DNA from 4 places in the Stenotrophomonas sp. 10L48 genome. Region 1 is predicted to be linked to each of the others. Evidence: predicted binding sites of a transcription regulator. Region 1 holds the regulator's gene; each other region holds the start of a gene.
What was found. The regulator FliA, encoded in region 1, starts transcription of late flagellar genes. The targets are predictions, from matches to a motif close to TAAAGTTTNNCNNNCNNNGGCCGATAA.
Positions count from the first base shown of each region.

Region 2: AC1DCU_RS05470 (methyl-accepting chemotaxis protein) is a predicted target of FliA. The motif match lies at 1,565-1,591, and genes of this name have one in related genera.
Region 3: AC1DCU_RS21355 (chemotaxis protein CheW) is a predicted target of FliA. The motif match lies at 1,473-1,499, and genes of this name have one in related genera.
Region 4: AC1DCU_RS11275 (methyl-accepting chemotaxis protein) is a predicted target of FliA. The motif match lies at 1,394-1,420, and genes of this name have one in related genera.

Region 1 covers NZ_JBFTIX010000020.1:26,741-30,711, forward strand. The annotation lists gene flhF (flagellar biosynthesis GTPase FlhF) at 1-751, shown strand, start outside; gene AC1DCU_RS20790 (MinD/ParA family ATP-binding protein) at 738-1,625, shown strand; gene AC1DCU_RS20795 (RNA polymerase sigma factor FliA) at 1,622-2,365, shown strand; gene cheY (chemotaxis response regulator CheY) at 2,385-2,777, shown strand; gene AC1DCU_RS20805 (protein phosphatase CheZ) at 2,777-3,382, shown strand; gene AC1DCU_RS20810 (chemotaxis protein CheA) at 3,385-3,971, shown strand, end outside.
Region 2 covers NZ_JBFTIX010000002.1:468,454-472,424, forward strand. The annotation lists gene mnmA (tRNA 2-thiouridine(34) synthase MnmA) at 1-834, shown strand, start outside; gene hflD (high frequency lysogenization protein HflD) at 831-1,445, shown strand; gene AC1DCU_RS05470 (methyl-accepting chemotaxis protein) at 1,620-2,810, shown strand; gene AC1DCU_RS05475 (hypothetical protein) at 2,909-3,124, shown strand; gene AC1DCU_RS05480 (hypothetical protein) at 3,192-3,719, shown strand; gene AC1DCU_RS05485 (bifunctional diguanylate cyclase/phosphodiesterase) at 3,830-3,971, opposite strand, start outside.
Region 3 covers NZ_JBFTIX010000026.1:380-4,350, forward strand. The annotation lists partial or broken gene AC1DCU_RS21345 (methyl-accepting chemotaxis protein) at 1-296, shown strand, start outside; gene AC1DCU_RS21350 (flagellar brake protein) at 510-1,283, shown strand; gene AC1DCU_RS21355 (chemotaxis protein CheW) at 1,542-2,033, shown strand; gene AC1DCU_RS21360 (hypothetical protein) at 2,171-2,554, shown strand; gene AC1DCU_RS21365 (methyl-accepting chemotaxis protein) at 2,653-3,971, shown strand, end outside.
Region 4 covers NZ_JBFTIX010000005.1:435,217-439,187, reverse strand. The annotation lists gene AC1DCU_RS11275 (methyl-accepting chemotaxis protein) at 1-1,363, opposite strand, end outside; gene AC1DCU_RS11270 (DUF2628 domain-containing protein) at 1,506-2,378, opposite strand; gene AC1DCU_RS11265 (hypothetical protein) at 2,519-2,941, opposite strand; gene AC1DCU_RS11260 (hemagglutinin repeat-containing protein) at 2,951-3,971, opposite strand, start outside.

The DNA of each region.
Region 1 (3,971 bases):
CGCCCGCGACGTGGCCATGCAGATCCCGCTTGAAACCGAAGCGCATCGCGGCCGCGGCCTGATGCTGGGGCTGATCTCGCGCAAGCTGCCGATCGCCCCGGTCGATCCGCTGGAGGAAGGCGGTGTGATCGCCCTGGTCGGCCCGACCGGCGCCGGCAAGACCACCACCATCGCCAAGCTGGCCTCGCGCTTCGCCGAAGCCCATGCCGCCCGCGACGTCGCCCTGGTCACCACCGATACGATGCGCATCGGCGCCCGCGAACAGCTGTACGGCTACGGCCGCCAGCTCGGCATCGCCGTGCACGAGGCCAACAGCGGCACCGACCTGGACCAGCTGCTGGAACGCCTGAAGGACTACAAGCTGGTGCTGATCGACACCGCCGGCCTGGGCCCGCGCGACCGTGCGCTGGCCGCCCAGCTGCAGTGGCTGCGCGCCGCCCGCCAGGTCCGCACCCTGCTGGTACTGCCGGCCAACACCAGCTTCGGCGACATGGACGAGGTGGTCCGCCGCTTCGGCGCGGCCAACCTGCAGGGCCTGGTGCTGAGCAAGCTGGACGAGACCGGCCGCTTCGGCAACGCCCTGTCGGTGGCGGTGGACCACAAGCTGCCGATCACCTGGGTGACCGATGGCCAGGACGTCCCGGACGACCTGCACCGGGCCAGTGCAGCCAATCTTGTACTTCGCCTTGAAGATTTGCGCCGCGCGGCCGATATGCCCTGCAACCCGGAGTTGAACCATGCCGTCGCGTGAGTACGCCAAGCTGACCACCACCTTCCCGCTGACGGCGACCCGCAGCGAGCCGCTCGGCCCTGTGCGCACGATTGCCGTGACCGGCGGCAAGGGCGGCGTCGGCAAGACCAACGTATCGGCCAACCTGGCCGTGGCGCTTGCGGGAATGGGCAAACGCACCCTGTTGCTGGACGCCGACCTGGGCCTGGCCAACATCGACGTGATCCTGGGCCTGAGCCCCACCAACACCCTGGCCGACCTGGTCGCTGGCCGCTGCAGCCTGGATGACGTGATCATCGAAGGCCCGAACGGCGTGCTGGTGGTACCGGCTGCGTCCGGCCGCCGGCACATGGCCGAGCTGGCCCCGGCCGAGCATGTCGGCCTGGTCAACGTGTTCTCCGAGCTGGAGCGCGAGCTGGACATCATGGTGGTGGACACCGCCGCCGGCATCACCGATGGCGTGCTGACCTTCTGCCAGGCCGCGCAGGACACCGTGGTGGTGGTCTGCGATGAACCGGCCTCGATCACCGACGCCTATGCGCTGATCAAGGTGCTGTCGCGCGAACGTGGCGTGGACCGCATCCAGGTGGTGGCCAACATGGTGCGCGACCCCAACGAAGGCCGCGTGCTGTACGAGAAGCTGACCCGCGTCTGCGAGAAATTCCTCGCCGATGTCTCGCTGAACTACCTGGGCTGCGTGCCGCAGGACGACTGGCTGCGCCTGTCGGTGCAGCGCCAGCAGCCGGTGGTGAAGGCCTATCCGTCCAGCCCGTCGGCACTGGCGATCACCGAGATCGCCCGCCGCACCGCCCGCTGGCAGGCACCGACCGAGCCGCGCGGCGGCGTCGAGTTCTTCCTCGAACGCATCATCAAGCAGCGTGGGGTGGCCGCATGAAAGGCGCCGCCCAGTACAGAGAGGTCCAGCGCACGGCGGCCAACGAGGTCATCGCCCAGCACTCAGACCTGGTGCGGCGCATCGCCCACCATCTGGCCGCACGCCTGCCGGCCAGCGTTGAGGTGGACGACCTGATCCAGGCCGGCATGATGGGCCTGATCGAAGCCTCGCGCAGCTACGACGCCGACCAGGGTGCTTCGTTCGAGACCTACGCCTCGATCCGCATCCGCGGTTCGATGATCGATGAGATCCGTCGTGGCGACTGGGTACCGCGTTCGGTACACCGCCGTGCACGTGACGCTGCGGCCACCATCCGCCGCCTGGAGCAGAGCACCGGCCGCGCCGCCAGTGCCACCGAAGTGGCCGCCGCGATGGAGATGCCGCTGCCCGAGTACCTGCGCCTGATGGAGGACGCCTCGCGCGGCCAGGTACTGAGCCTGGAGTCGCGCATTGAAGACCAGGGCGAGCTGGACACCGTCGCCCAGGGCGGCCCGACCCCGCAGCAGGTACTGGAACGTGGCGAGTTCGGCCGCGAGCTGGGCAATGCCATCGGCCACCTGCCCGAGCGCGAACAGCTGGTGCTGTCGCTCTACTACGAGCAGGAACTGAACCTGAAAGAGATCGGCGCAGTGCTCGGCGTGAGCGAGTCGCGGGTCTGCCAGATCCACGGCCAGGCGGTCCTGCGCCTGCGTGGCCGACTGAAGATTTTCGAGGCGGCCGACGCCGGCCTCGAGAGCTGATCAACAAAGGAACTCTGCTTTGAACAAGAACATGCGCATCCTGATCGTCGACGACTTCTCGACCATGCGTCGTATCGTCAAGAACCTGCTGGGCGATCTGGGCTTCACCAATACCGCCGAAGCCGAGGACGGGCATGCCGCGCTGTCGCTGCTGCAGAGCCAGCCGTTCGACTTCGTGGTCACCGACTGGAACATGCCGGTGATGACCGGCATCGAACTGCTCAAGGCCATCCGCGCCGATGCCAAACTGAAGACCCTGCCGGTGCTGATGGTGACTGCCGAAGCCAAGCGCGAGCAGATCATCGAAGCGGCGCAGAACGGCGTGAACGGTTACATCATCAAGCCGTTCACCGCACAGACGCTGGAAGAGAAGCTCGGCAAGATCTTCGAACGCCTGGCGGCCAGCGCTTGATGGATACCACGGTCGACAAGAGCGCCCTCGCCCTGCGCCTGCAGGAAGCCCTGGATGCACTGGAATCCGGCGACGAGGCGGCATGGCGCCAGCGCATCGACGGCCTGGTCGCGCTGCGCACCCAGCCGATGATGAGCGGCCTTTCGCGGCTGGCCCGCGAGCTGGGCCAGGCGCTGGGCGAACTGCCGACCGTGCCCGATGAAGCCGGCGAGCTGGACGATGCCTGCGCGCGCCTGGACCACGTGGTGGCGATGACCGAACAGGCCACCCACCGCACCCTGGACCTGGCCGAAGAGTGCCGCAGCCTGACCGAACAGCTGCGCGCCGACGGCCTGCAGCCGGGCCAGGACGTGCAGCTCGACCGCATCCGCCACAACCTCACCGAGATCGCCCTGACCCAGAGCTACCAGGACCTGACCGGGCAGATCATCCGTCGCGTGGTGGGCATCGTCCGCCGCGTGCACGAAGGCTTCGGCGCGCTCGGTCTGCCGCCGGAACAGCATCGCACCGATCCGGAACTGGCTGGGCCGGCACTGAAGGGACTGGACCGCCATGCGGTCTCGCAGAACGACGCCGACGACCTGTTGTCGGATCTGGGGCTGTAACCATGGGCGCAGTAGCCGACGACATCACTGCCGATTTCATCATCGAGGCCCAGGAGATCCTGGATCGCCTCGGCGAACAGCTGGTGTCGCTGGAACAGGCACCGCAGGACAATGAACAGCTCAACGCGGTGTTCCGTGGCTACCACACGCTGAAGGGCGGCGCAGGTTTCCTCGGCATCACCGCAATGGTCGAGCTGTGCCACGCCGCCGAGGAAGCGCTGGGCGCCGCACGCGCCGGCCAGGCCGTCCTGCAGGCGCATCACTTCGATGCCGCCCAGCAGTCACTGGACTACCTGCAGTCGATGCTTGACGCGGTGTCTTCGGGCACCGAGCCGGGCTTTGCCCCGCCCGAACTGGTCGCCCAGTTCGACGTGCATGGCGGCGGCGCTACCGCGCCTGCGGCCGCGACGCCGGGTGCGGGCGGCGGCGACTTGATCACCGACGACGAATTCGAGGCCCTGCTCGACCAGCTGCATGGCGGCAAGGCGCCGACAACCGTGGCGGCGGCGAAGAAGGCCGACGACATGATCAGCGAGGACGAGTTCGAGGCATTGCTCGACCAGCTGCATGGCGGCGCCGCCCCGGGCAG
Region 2 (3,971 bases), on a different contig from region 1:
AAGTTCAAGCACTTCCTCGATGCGGCCCGCGAACTGGGCGCCGAGCGGATCGCCACCGGCCATTACGCACGCATTGCCCAGCGCGGCCATCAGTGGCTGCTGCTGCGTGGCGCCGACCGTTCCAAGGACCAGAGTTACTTCCTGCACCAGCTGGGGCAGGAGCAGCTGGCGGCCACCCTGTTCCCGATTGGTGACCTGGAAAAGAGCGACCTGCGCCGGATTGCCCGCGACGTCAGCCTGCCGACCCACGCCAAGAAGGATTCCACCGGCATCTGCTTCATCGGCGAGCGCGATTTCCGTGAGTTCCTTGGGCGCTACCTGCCGGCCAAGGCCGGGCAGATCCTCGATCCCAGCGATGGCAGCGTGATCGCCGAACATCCTGGCGTCTTCTATTTCACCCTGGGCCAGCGCGAAGGCCTGAACATCGGCGGCGTGCGCGGCCGCCCTGCCGCGCCCTGGTATGTGGTCGGCAAGGACGTGGCCAGCAACGTGCTGTACGTGGACCAGGACCGTGACAGCCCATGGATGCTGTCCAACAGGCTGCGCTCGGAGACCGCGCACTGGATTGCCGGCGCACCACCGGCACGGCATTTTGAATGCGCCGCGCAGACCCGCTACCGCCAGCCCGATGAGCCGTGCAGCGTGGACGTGCTGGACGACGGCAGCGTGCAGGTCACCTTCGCCCGGCCGCAGCGTGCAGTCACCCCCGGGCAATCCCTGGTGCTGTATGACGGTGAGGTCTGCCTGGGTGGCGCGGTGATCGCCGCCACCGACGCGCCGCTGGAACAGCGCCTGCGCACCACCCCTTCTCCTTTTGAGGTAATCGCTGCATGAGTTTCACTGTCGACGACCGCGTTCTGGCTTTGGCCGGCATTGCCCAGGCCCTGCAGCAGGTACGCCGTATCGCCGATACCGGCCACTCCGACGCCGCTGCCGTGCGCACTGCCGTGGACAGCGTGTTCCGCATCGATGCGTCCTCGCCGCAGGCGGTTTTTGGCGATCGGCACGCCCTGAAATCCGGCCTGCGCCTGCTGCACAATTATTTCCGCAGCCAGGGCCAGGACCCGATCCTGCCCAAGCTGGCCCTGTCGGTACTGCAGCTGGAGCGCCGCTTCGTGCAGGACGGCGCCACCGTGAACAAGGTCGCCTCGGGTATCGAGCGCGCCCAGCGCCAGGCCACCGAGCTGGGTGACAGCGGCCACCCGGATGTTCTGGCCGCGCTGGGCGGCCTGTATGCAGACACCATCAGCCACCTCAAGCCGCGGGTCATGGTGCAGGGCAACCCGCATTACCTGGGCCAGGCCGGCGTGGTGGCCGAGATCCGCGCGCTGCTGCTGGCCGCCGTGCGCGCCGCCGTACTGTGGCGGCAGCTGGGTGGCAGTTACTGGGACTTCCTGCTCAGCCGCAAGGCGATGGTCGAGGCCGTGGACCGGCAGCTGGCCTGAGGGCGGGGAGCCCGCCGGGCATGGCCCGGCGCTGGCGTCCGAGCGCCACGAGGGTAGCGCCGGGCCATGCCCGGCGGACGGCGCCAGAAATCCGGCGCATTCAGTGAGCACATCGACGTTAAAGAGAAAGGGGGTACGGCCGATACATCCTCCGTGCACCTCCCGAGAACGTCCATGTACTCACGCATTTTCATCCGTCTGGCCGCCCCCCTGGCTCTGACCCTGCTGCTCCCCTTCGCCATCGGTTTCGAATGGCCGGTTGCCCTGCGTTGGGCGATCCTGACCACGATGACGCTGAGCTGGCTCGGCTTTGCGTGGTGGACCGCCCGCGCCCAGGCGCACCGTTCCCCGGAACATGCCCGTGTCCTGCGTGAGCAGGACCAGCTGCTGACCGAACTGCGCAACTTCGTCGGCAACGAGATCGACGGTTCGCGTGGCGAAGTGGAACGCGCCCGCGACCTGATCCGCCAGGCCGTCTCCAGCCTCGGCGGCAGCTTCGATGCCATGAACCGCAAGTCGCGCCAGCAGAGCCAGGCCCTGTCACGCATCGTCGACCGCGCCGGTGACGAAGGCGGCGCCGGCCTCGACGTTGCCCGTTTCGCCCAGCACGCCAGCCACCGCATGGAACAGCTGGTGGAAGCGCTGGAGCAGGTCAGCGGCCAGAGCAGCACCACCGTGCAGCACATCGACCAGATGGCGCAGCACCTGGATGGCATCTTCGCGCTGCTGGAAGACGTCAAGTCGATTGCCGACCAGACCAACCTGCTGGCCCTGAACGCTGCCATCGAAGCTGCGCGTGCCGGTGAAGCCGGTCGCGGTTTCGCCGTGGTTGCCGACGAGGTCCGCAACCTGTCCGAGCGTTCGACCACCTTCAACGAGCAGATCCGCAAGCTGGCGCACAGCTCCAAGGATGCCATCGCCAAGGTCCGCGAGACGGTTTCGCACATGGCCTCGCGCGATATGGACCGCTCCCGTGAAGCGCGCCAGGAAGCGGCGGCGATGCTGGACAACGTGGCGCAGATCAACGCTTCGCTGGGTGACGGCATGCGCGAAGTGTCCGACTGCGCGCGCTCGATCGACGGCAGCGTGGCCGAAGCCGTGCGTGCCCTGCAGTTCGAGGACATCGCCACCCAGGCCCTGGGCGGCGTGCATACCCACCTGGACCGCCTGACCGCGATCAATCGCGAAGCGGTGGCCCTGCAGGAACTGCTGCATCGCAATGGCGGCGTGTTCGACGAAGAAATCGCCTCTGCCCTGCAGCGCACCGGCAACCGCCTGCGCGAACTGCGCAGCGAATGGGAGCGCCCGCCGCACAAGCCGGTTGCCCAGCAGAGCATGGGCGCCGGTACGGTCGAGCTGTTCTGATCCTGATGTCCGCTGCCCCGTCCGGCAGCGTGCGAGGCCCCGGTTCTGCCGGGGCCTTTGCGTGTGACCCGCCTTTGGATGCATCCTGCAAGCGCACCATGACCCTGATCCGCGCCCTGCCCCCGATCAACGAGAACGAGCGCCCGCGCAATGCGGGCGTACGTGAGCAGCTGCGCCAGCTGGAAGAGGTGGCCCGCGAAGAAATCCAGGAGCTGCAGAAACTGGCCGACGCGCGCCCTGCCCCACCGGCAGCCGGCGATGACGTGCTGGGCCTGGCGTGGGACCTGGGGCTGGATGGCAGTGCCTTGAAGTAGATCCACGCCATGCGTGGATGCAACTGCCCACGTGGCATGATGCGCCGGTCCCGTTCATGGAAGACCGATGGCCATCGCCCTGATCGCATTGCTGCTGATCGAACTCCTGCTGCTGGCCCTCTGGGCGCCGTTCTTCTTCCGCACCGGCATCGTGCTGTTCAACCAGCGAATCGCCGCTACGCCGGCAGAGCTGGCGCAGCTTTCACTGGCCGGTCTGGAGCATGACCTGCCGCCCGATACCTGGCTTTGCCTGGTGTTCCGCGCGCTGCCGGACGGCAGCATCGCCTTTCGCGAGAGCTTCGTGCCGAGCGTTGGCCGTCGCTACTTTCCGCTGATGCGCGGGCGGGTGATGATCGATGCACGGCGCAGGGAGGTGCGGGTGATCGGGCTGTGCAGCTGGTTCGCGCTGGGCCTGACACTGATGCTGGTGCCGGTCATCCTCGTCCGACCCGCTGCGTGGCCGATGCTGGTGGCCCTGGTGCTGTTCTACATAGGCTATTTCATCCAGCGCCGACGCTATGTAGAGGTGGTCGAAGCGGTACGCGCACGACTTCGCTCCGAATTTCCGCAGCGCTTGGTTGCCGCGTCGCAGTAGATCCACGCCATGCGTGGATGGCCGCGAGTGCAGGCATCAGTGCCGACCAACGGTCGGCACCCACCCAGGCTTGCCCAGAAGTAGATCCACGCCATGCGTGGATAAGTATGTCAGCGCGCCAGCATCACTTCGCTGGCGGCATCGGTGCGGCCTGGGGCGAGGTGCTGCTGGCGCAGCCACTGCGCCAGGTCGCGCGGTGTGAGCGGGCGCGAGTACAGGTAGCCCTGGATCTCGTCGCAGCCCTGGCGGCGC
Region 3 (3,971 bases), on a different contig from region 1:
TCAACCAGACCGTGGTGCAGATGGACGAAACCACCCAGCAGAACGCCGCGCTGGTGGAAGAAGCCACCGCCGCAGCGCGGGCGATGGAAGACCAGGCCGCACAGCTGGGCGAGGCCGTCGCACGCTTCCGCCTGGCCGCACCGAGCGCGGGCAATGCGATACCGCGCGCAGCCATGGCCGTGGCCAGCAGTGCTCCGCGCAAGGCGGCGCCCGCATCCATCGCCGCACCCGCGCGCGTGCGCAAGCCCGTTGCGCAGCCGGCCCTGGCCGGTGACGGCGACTGGCAGGAGTTCTGATCGCAGCATCGGGGTGGCCGCGCGCCACCCCGTCAGCGGAAAGGCAGCGCCGGGCCATGCCCGGCCCGGGCACCACGCTTGCCCGACCGCCGCGGGCATGGCACAACGGAGCAAACGAGTGCGTTCGGTGCTACATAAATCCGCAACGCAGCCGATACCTCTTTCGAGCCACGCGCCCACACGCGTCGGCGCCCGCCCCTGACCACAGATTCCATGTCCGACGGCCACGACACTGCACTGCCCGAAGTCCATGCGGCCGACGCCGCGGATGATCGCTTCCTGGTCCGCAACCCCCGCCAGGTGCGGCAGCTGCTGCGTTCACTGATCGACCAGCGATCACTGATCAACGCCCATATCGACGGCCGCGATCGATCCTTCCCCACCGCCCTGCTTGAACTGGACGACGACGAGGATTTCCTGCTGCTCGATGGCAGCCCGCAGGAGGCTTCCAACCGCGCCGCCGAACAGTCCGACCACCTGCTCTGCTTCGCCCAGCTGGAACGGGTACTGGTGCGTTTCCGCCTGCATGACCTGCAGCGCGTGGACAACGAGGGCCATGTGGCGTTCCGTGCACCGCTGCCCGATGAACTGGTGCACCTGCAGCGACGCGAACTGTACCGGCTGGAGACCCCCATCACCGACTCACCGCAATTGCTGCTGCCACCGGGCGAGGCCCGCGCCGAAGCCTTGTCGATGCGGGTGGTGGACATCAGTGGCGGCGGCCTGGCGGTAACCGTGCCCACCGACTGCGCCATCTTCAGCCTGCAGCAGCGCTACCGGGCGCAGCTGTCGATGCCCGATGGCCCGGACCTGCAGATCGAACTGGTGGTCTGCAACCTGCTGCCGCAACGCCTGCCCAACGGCACCGAGGTCAAGCGCGTCGGCATGCGTTTCGACGACCTGCCGCGCGGCGGCGACAGCGCCATCCAGCGCTACATCTTCCGCATCGACCGCCAGCGCAAGGCACGCCGCAACGGCGAGCTCTGACACCCCCACGGCGGGTAGTGCCGGCCGCTGGCCGGCAACCTCGAAACCGCGTGGATACCGGTGCCAGTAGATCCACGCCATGCGTGGATGCAGGAACTGCCGGCCAGCGGCCGCCACCCCCCTCCCAGGTAGATCCGCGCCATGCGTGGATGCAGGATTGCCGGCCAGCGGCCGGCACTACCAGATGCCTAAAGTCCCCCACCCAGGGGCCGATATCGAGCCTGACACCGGCACTTCCGGCAGAACCAGGACCCCTCGATGAACGACAAGAACAGCTCCGCCGCCGGCGCCGATGGCGAATTCCTCAGCTTCACCCTCGGTGCCGAGCACTACGGCGTGGACATCCTCAAGGTGCAGGAAATCCGCGGCTACGACGCCGTCACCCGCGTCCCCGATGCCCCGGACTACATCAAGGGCGTGATCAACCTGCGCGGCACCATCGTGCCGGTGATCGACCTGCGCCTGAAGCTGCGCCTGGAAGACGCCCGCTACGACGCCTTCACCGTGATGATCGTGCTCAACGTGGAAGACCGCGTGGTCGGCATCGTGGTCGACAGCGTCTCCGACGTGATCCCGCTGTCGGCCGAGCAGATCCGCCCGACCCCGGAATTCGGCGCCGCCGTCGACACCCGCTTCATCTCCGGCATCGGCACCCACGACGACCGCATGCTGATCCTGCTGGATATCGAAACCCTGCTGGACAGCGCCGACATGGGTCAGACCAACGTCGTCGAAGACGCTGCCGCCTGAGCAAACGGACCTTTTTCACGTTTCTGTTACGCAGCCCTTCAGTTCCCCTCATCCACGCCGATAGGGGGACAGAAGCCGGTCGCGCAGGAACGCGCCAAGGCCGGATCCACCATCACCATCCCCGGAGAATCACCCCGATGAAGTCCCTGCTTGCGTTCGTTTCGGCTGCCGTCCTGGCCACCACCGCTTCCTCCGCCTTCGCGCAGTCGGCCGAGATGATTCCGCCGGAGATGGCACCGCGCGCCGTCGGCAAGGACGGCATGGTCTGCGGCAAGGTCGAAAAGGCCCGCTTCGCAGAAGGTTCCGAAGGCCAGCCGACCTTCCTGTACATGGGCGGTGCCTTCCCGCGCCACACCTTCTCGGCACGCATCGCCGGCGAGAACCGCGGCAAGTTCTCCTTCCCGCTGGAAACCCTGGAAGGCAAGACCGTGTGCGTGATCGGCAAGATCCAGCGCGACGCCTCGCGCGCGGAAATCGAAGTCAGCTCGCCGTCCAGCCTGAAGCTGGCCAACATCAAGTAATCCGCTGTCCGTCAGACCGCGCCGGCCAGCGTGCCGGCGTGGCTGTTGCAACCGGGCCCCGCGCCCGGCCGCGTCTGCCTTAGGAGATCGCAACGCCCATGCCGTGGATCAACAACCTGAAACTGATGCCGAAGCTCATGCTGACCTTCGGTGTCCTCTTGCTGGTGATGCTGCTGCAGGGCATCGTCGCCTACCGTGGCCTGCATTCGCTGAACAACGTGACCACCGAACTGGCTGGTTCACGCATGGAAAGCATCCGCATGGCCGGCGAGATGCGCGGCATGCTCGGCGAGTACCGCAACAGCGCCTACCAGCAGCTGATCCGCGCCAGCGACGACGTCAAGGCCGACGCCCGCAAGCAGGCCGTCGAACTGCGCACCAGCATGGACAAGTCGATCAAGGACTATCCGAAGCTGGTCGACAACGCACAGCAGAAGAAGCTGTTCGACACCTTCGCCAAGGACTGGAAGGACGCGCTGGCCTCCTATGACAGCGTCACCGAAATGCTGGAGCTGGACCTGCCCGACGATGCGATCGACACCTTCGTCGGCGAGACCCGCACCAAACACCGCAAGGCCGGCGCTGCGCTTGAAGCGCTGATCGCCGAAGACAACCGCCTCGCCCGCGCCTCGCGCGACGAAGCCGCCTCCACCTACTCCGCCTCGGCCGTGCTGACCGTCATCGCCCTGCTCGGCGGCGCCGCGCTCGGCCTGGTGCTGGTGTGGCTGTTCGCCCGTGCCCTGGTCGGCAGCGTGCGTGGCGCCGTCTCGGTCGCCAACGACGTCGCCGGTGGCAAGCTTGATGGCCATATCGACGTCAGCCGCCAGGACGAAGTGGGCGAACTGATGCAGGCCATGCAGCGCATGCAGCGCGACCTGCGCGAGCGCACCGAAACCGACCAGGCCATCGCCCGCGAGAACCTGCGCATCCGCACCGCGCTGGATTACAGCTCGACCGGCGTCTACCTCACCGACCCCAACAACACCATCGTCTACAGCAACCGCGCCCTGCAGCAGACCCTGGCCCAGTACCAGGACGAGCTGCGCCGCGACCTGCCCGACTTCGACGTCCACGCCTCGCTGGTCGGCAAGCCGGTCACCGTGCTCGAGCACCGTGGTGAGATGGACAACACCCTGCTGGCCAACCTCAAGCAGCATGGCGTTGCCCGCCGCCCGATGCAGTATGGCGATGCCCAGTTCGCCCAGGTCGTGTCGACCATCCGCAACGAAGACGGCGACACCGTCGGCTACGTGGTGGAATGGCGCGACCGCACCCAGGAAGCGCAGGTCGAGGCGGAAGTGGCACGGGTGATCGCCCAGGCCGCTGCCGGCGACCTGTCCGGCCGCATCGATGCCAACGACAAGGAAGGCTTCTTCCTGCAGCTGGCCCAGCAGATCAACGGCCTGCTGGACGCCAA
Region 4 (3,971 bases), on a different contig from region 1:
GATTGATGCTGGATGCACTGGCCTGGATACGGCCGACGATCTGGGTCAGCTGCTCGACGGTCGCGTTGCAGTCGTCGCGCATGCGGGCGAACACACCGTGGAAATCGCCCTGCATGCGTACTGTCAGATCGCCGCGCGAGATCGCCTGCAGCAGGCTCGACACCTGCACCAGGTTCTCGTCCGTGGTTTGCATCAACCGGTTCAGCCCGGTCACCATGTCGCCGAAATCATGCTCGAAGCGTGTTTCGTCGCCACGCAGGCTGAAGTCGCCTGCGGCCGCGGCTGTGGCCAGCCGGCGGATCTCGCCGTTGATGGCCGACAGACTCGATTTGGTCTCGTCCATGGCCTGGGTGATCGCCGCCTTCTCGCCCGGCAGGCGATCCATGTCCACCGACAGGTCGCCGCGCGCGTAGTGCTTCATCACCTCGATCAGGCGGTTCTGCACGTGCACGTGCGAGCCCACCAGCGCGTTGGTGTCATGCACCATGCGCCCGTAGTCGCCGGGGAAGGCGCTCTCGTCCATGCGATAACCCAGGCTGCCATCATCGTGCTGCCGCGCCATCTCGCCCTGCGCGGCCATCACCGCCTGCAGCTGCCCCTGCATGCGCTGCATGGACTTCAGCAACTGGGTCACCTCGTCGTTGCCCGAGGCATCGATGACGTTGTCCAAGCGACCGTTGGCGATGCCATCGGCCAGCTTCACCGCGCCCGCCAAGGGGCGGGTCAGGCTGCGGGTGATCGCCCACGCGGCCAGTGCGCCGAGAATCAGGCTGAGCACACCGAAGGCGATGGACAGGGTTCCCGTCCACGCTTCCGTGGCGCGGTATTCCTCACGGCTGCGTTCGGTCAGGGTTTCCTGGTGCCGCAGCAGGCTGGAGATCGCTCCATTCCAGGCCGTGGCCAGACCGTGCTCGGCCAGCAGCTCGGTGGCTGCACCGTCGTAGTCGCCCGCCTTCATCCGCTCATGCAATTGTTGAGTGGAGACGTCGGTGGCCTTGCGTGCCGCCGCGATCTGCGCCACCAGCGTATCGCCGGTGGGATCGCGGGGAATCTTGACGTACTTGTCCCAGATTCCATCGTAGGTGCGGCTCAGTTCCTGCGCCCGCTGGTAATCCTTGTCGAACTCCTCGCCGCGCTTGATCACCATCAGGCGGCGATGCATCAGCACCGCGTTGTTGGTATCGAGCATGTCGTTCAACAACCGCATCTTGACCATGTTCACGCCCACCACTTTCTCGAACTGGGCGGACTTCAAATGGTTTCCGTACAACACCAGGCCGACAATGGCCAGGATGAACAGCAACAGCAGACCGAAGCCGGCAGAAAGCCGGGATCCCACACGGAGGTTGCGTAAGGCGAGCATCTCAATTCCCTTGATCGTGGCCCTATATCGGTGGCGGCACGACTGCGGGAAACTTTAAGATCAGTTATTGAAACAACGCCGCGTTAACATAAACGCGTTCAAGCAGAATCTCACCGTGAGGAAATCAGGCCCGTGGCGGGAATCAGCCACGCAAGCCGATGACGGTATGGCGGGTGAAGAACCGCATTTTCCCCTCGACCGTGAAATCGGTACGCCTGATTTCGACGAGCAGTTGCTCGCGCTGTGCTTCGTCCAACGTGCAAGGCTCCAGAACATTGGCATCCAGCACGGTACCCGGTGGCGTCAGACGTAGCTCGACAATGCAGACATTGTTGTCCATTGGAACACCCGCCGGCCACGCCGTCATCGCGATCGCACGCAGCTCCTCCTGGTACACCTCCCTCTCCGCATATTCGAGATCCGGGTCCGGCCGGTTCGCCGGCAGGTGCAGTGAAGACTGCCTGGGCGCTGCCTTCGGCATCGAACGAACTGCCAGATTGATCAGGGTGTTCTGTGAGGCCGTTACCGCCAAGGCGATCACCAGAGCGGTGTAGCTGACACCACCGGCCTTCTGCAGTTCGGCACGCCGCCGATGCGCGCCTCCATGCCCGGCAAGCACCTTGCGGGCAATCCTCCGGCAATGAGACAGGTACAGGGAATTCGCCAGAATTCCGGCAAGCACGCGGCAGACCACGAAGACGACTACCGCGAACCATGGCAGACCCATCTGAGTGAACGTGGTCATCGCCAAAGGCGGAACGATGAACCAGATCGTGCCCCATACAGGCATGCGTCGGAAGAAGAACCACAATGATGAAAACAGGAACGCCGGCCAATGCCACCGTCTCGGCGCCCTGCCGGCTGCGTCGTCCAGCCTCCAGAAATGGCAATAGGTGGAGAACCGGTCCCCAACCACAATCGCCAGCGCACTCTTTTCACTTGACTCGTCAGCGGCCGAGTCTGCGTCTCGCTCCGCGCCACCCTCTGCACTACCGAAAGTGGGCTCGATCTTCATCTGCACTGATTCTTCATCCAAAAAAAACACACTGACAGTCATTCGAAGGATTGACTGTTCTAGCCGGGTAACCCGGTAGCCGATCAATTGCCCGGTCCGGCATCGCCTGCCCCTTTCACACTCTTCCACAAAAGCCACATTCAGCGCATCAAATGAAGCAGAACATCGTCCGAACCGATGGCGATCCTTGGAATATGATTTCGAACACGCTCGGGAAGGTCGTCATCGCGAAGCGCAAGCTCCGGCTTGGCGATAAGGCGATAACCATCCCCGCTTACGTCATGACTAAAAATCCCGCGACTTGCCATTTCAAGGAAAGAGCGAAGATAAGCCTCGCGCTGAGCGAGGCCGCTGAAATCAGGCAAGCTCTCTTCAACCACGATGACGCCCGAGCAAATAGGAAGCGAGTAAATATAGTCACACACCAATTGCCAGCCCTCGATGGACGACGCAACCTGGCGCGGCACGAAACCACGCCCTCCCGTAGCAAAATGACAAACATATCCATCAGCACCAACTGCAAACCAATCTATGTCATTGACCTCAAGAAATTCCTCATCCATCTCCATATATTACTCACCTCCAAATATATTCTTGCAATTATCACATCTAGGAACAGGAAGACCACTTCTTGGCCGAACAGCAGCAGTGAATTTGATATCCTCAAGCTTCAGGCGTGGATTTGCCAGCATCAGTTCGTTTGCAGCTCTGAATTCTGCGCAACGACCAATAGTATTCCCACATGCCGTCTTGACACCAAGGCCTCCGAGCGAATCGGCGTACGCCTTCAGTTCCGGTGCGATCACGGCAGGAACAGGGCCACTCGACATAGTCACAATTCTACCAGTTGTAGGATCAACGGCACCGATCGCGGTTGCTGGCGGGTTCCTCCCAATACCTGCGATGTACTTTATGAGCTGCTGTTCCGCATCGGCGATAAGTCTTACCTCCGAAGCAGCCGTCATGGTCCTCTTGGCGAGGAATGCCCCCGGCCCGACCAAGGAAGTTCCGATGTCAAACGTGAACTTTCCACCAATGTCAGCCGCTTGATCTACGTCTTCAAAATTCCACGAGTTCCTACCACCAGTCAGGTAGTACGCAAGGCCTGCCGTCTTCTCCATGTACTCATTGATGCCCTGACTGATCGCGTTGTTGCGTTTTTCGGAGAAGGCTTGCAAGCCAAGCTTGTCCATCTCCTTGTAATCCGAGAAAAAGCCCAGCAGAACACTGATCTGGTTCATGCTTGCCGCACCAGCTACAAGGTCCTTCCCCCCGGTCCAGAGCCCGTTTACGAACGCAGCACCAGCGACCGCTCGATTCGTCGACAACAGCCAGTCGGCTTCCGCACCGTAGCCTGCACCACGCAATAGATCGACAGTGTTCGAACCGCACTCACCAACCAGCGAACAGTACACCTTCCTTTGCAGATCTTCGGTGGAAGAGTGAATTGCCAACGTGTCAAGGTTGACCCCAGAACCGGCATTCTTGCTCGCAGCGATGAGCTTATCGGCGTTTTCCGCCATCCAGGCGTCATACTCCCCCTTATATATAGGAGAGTTATGCGATTCCAATGCAATCTTCGCCAGTGATCGC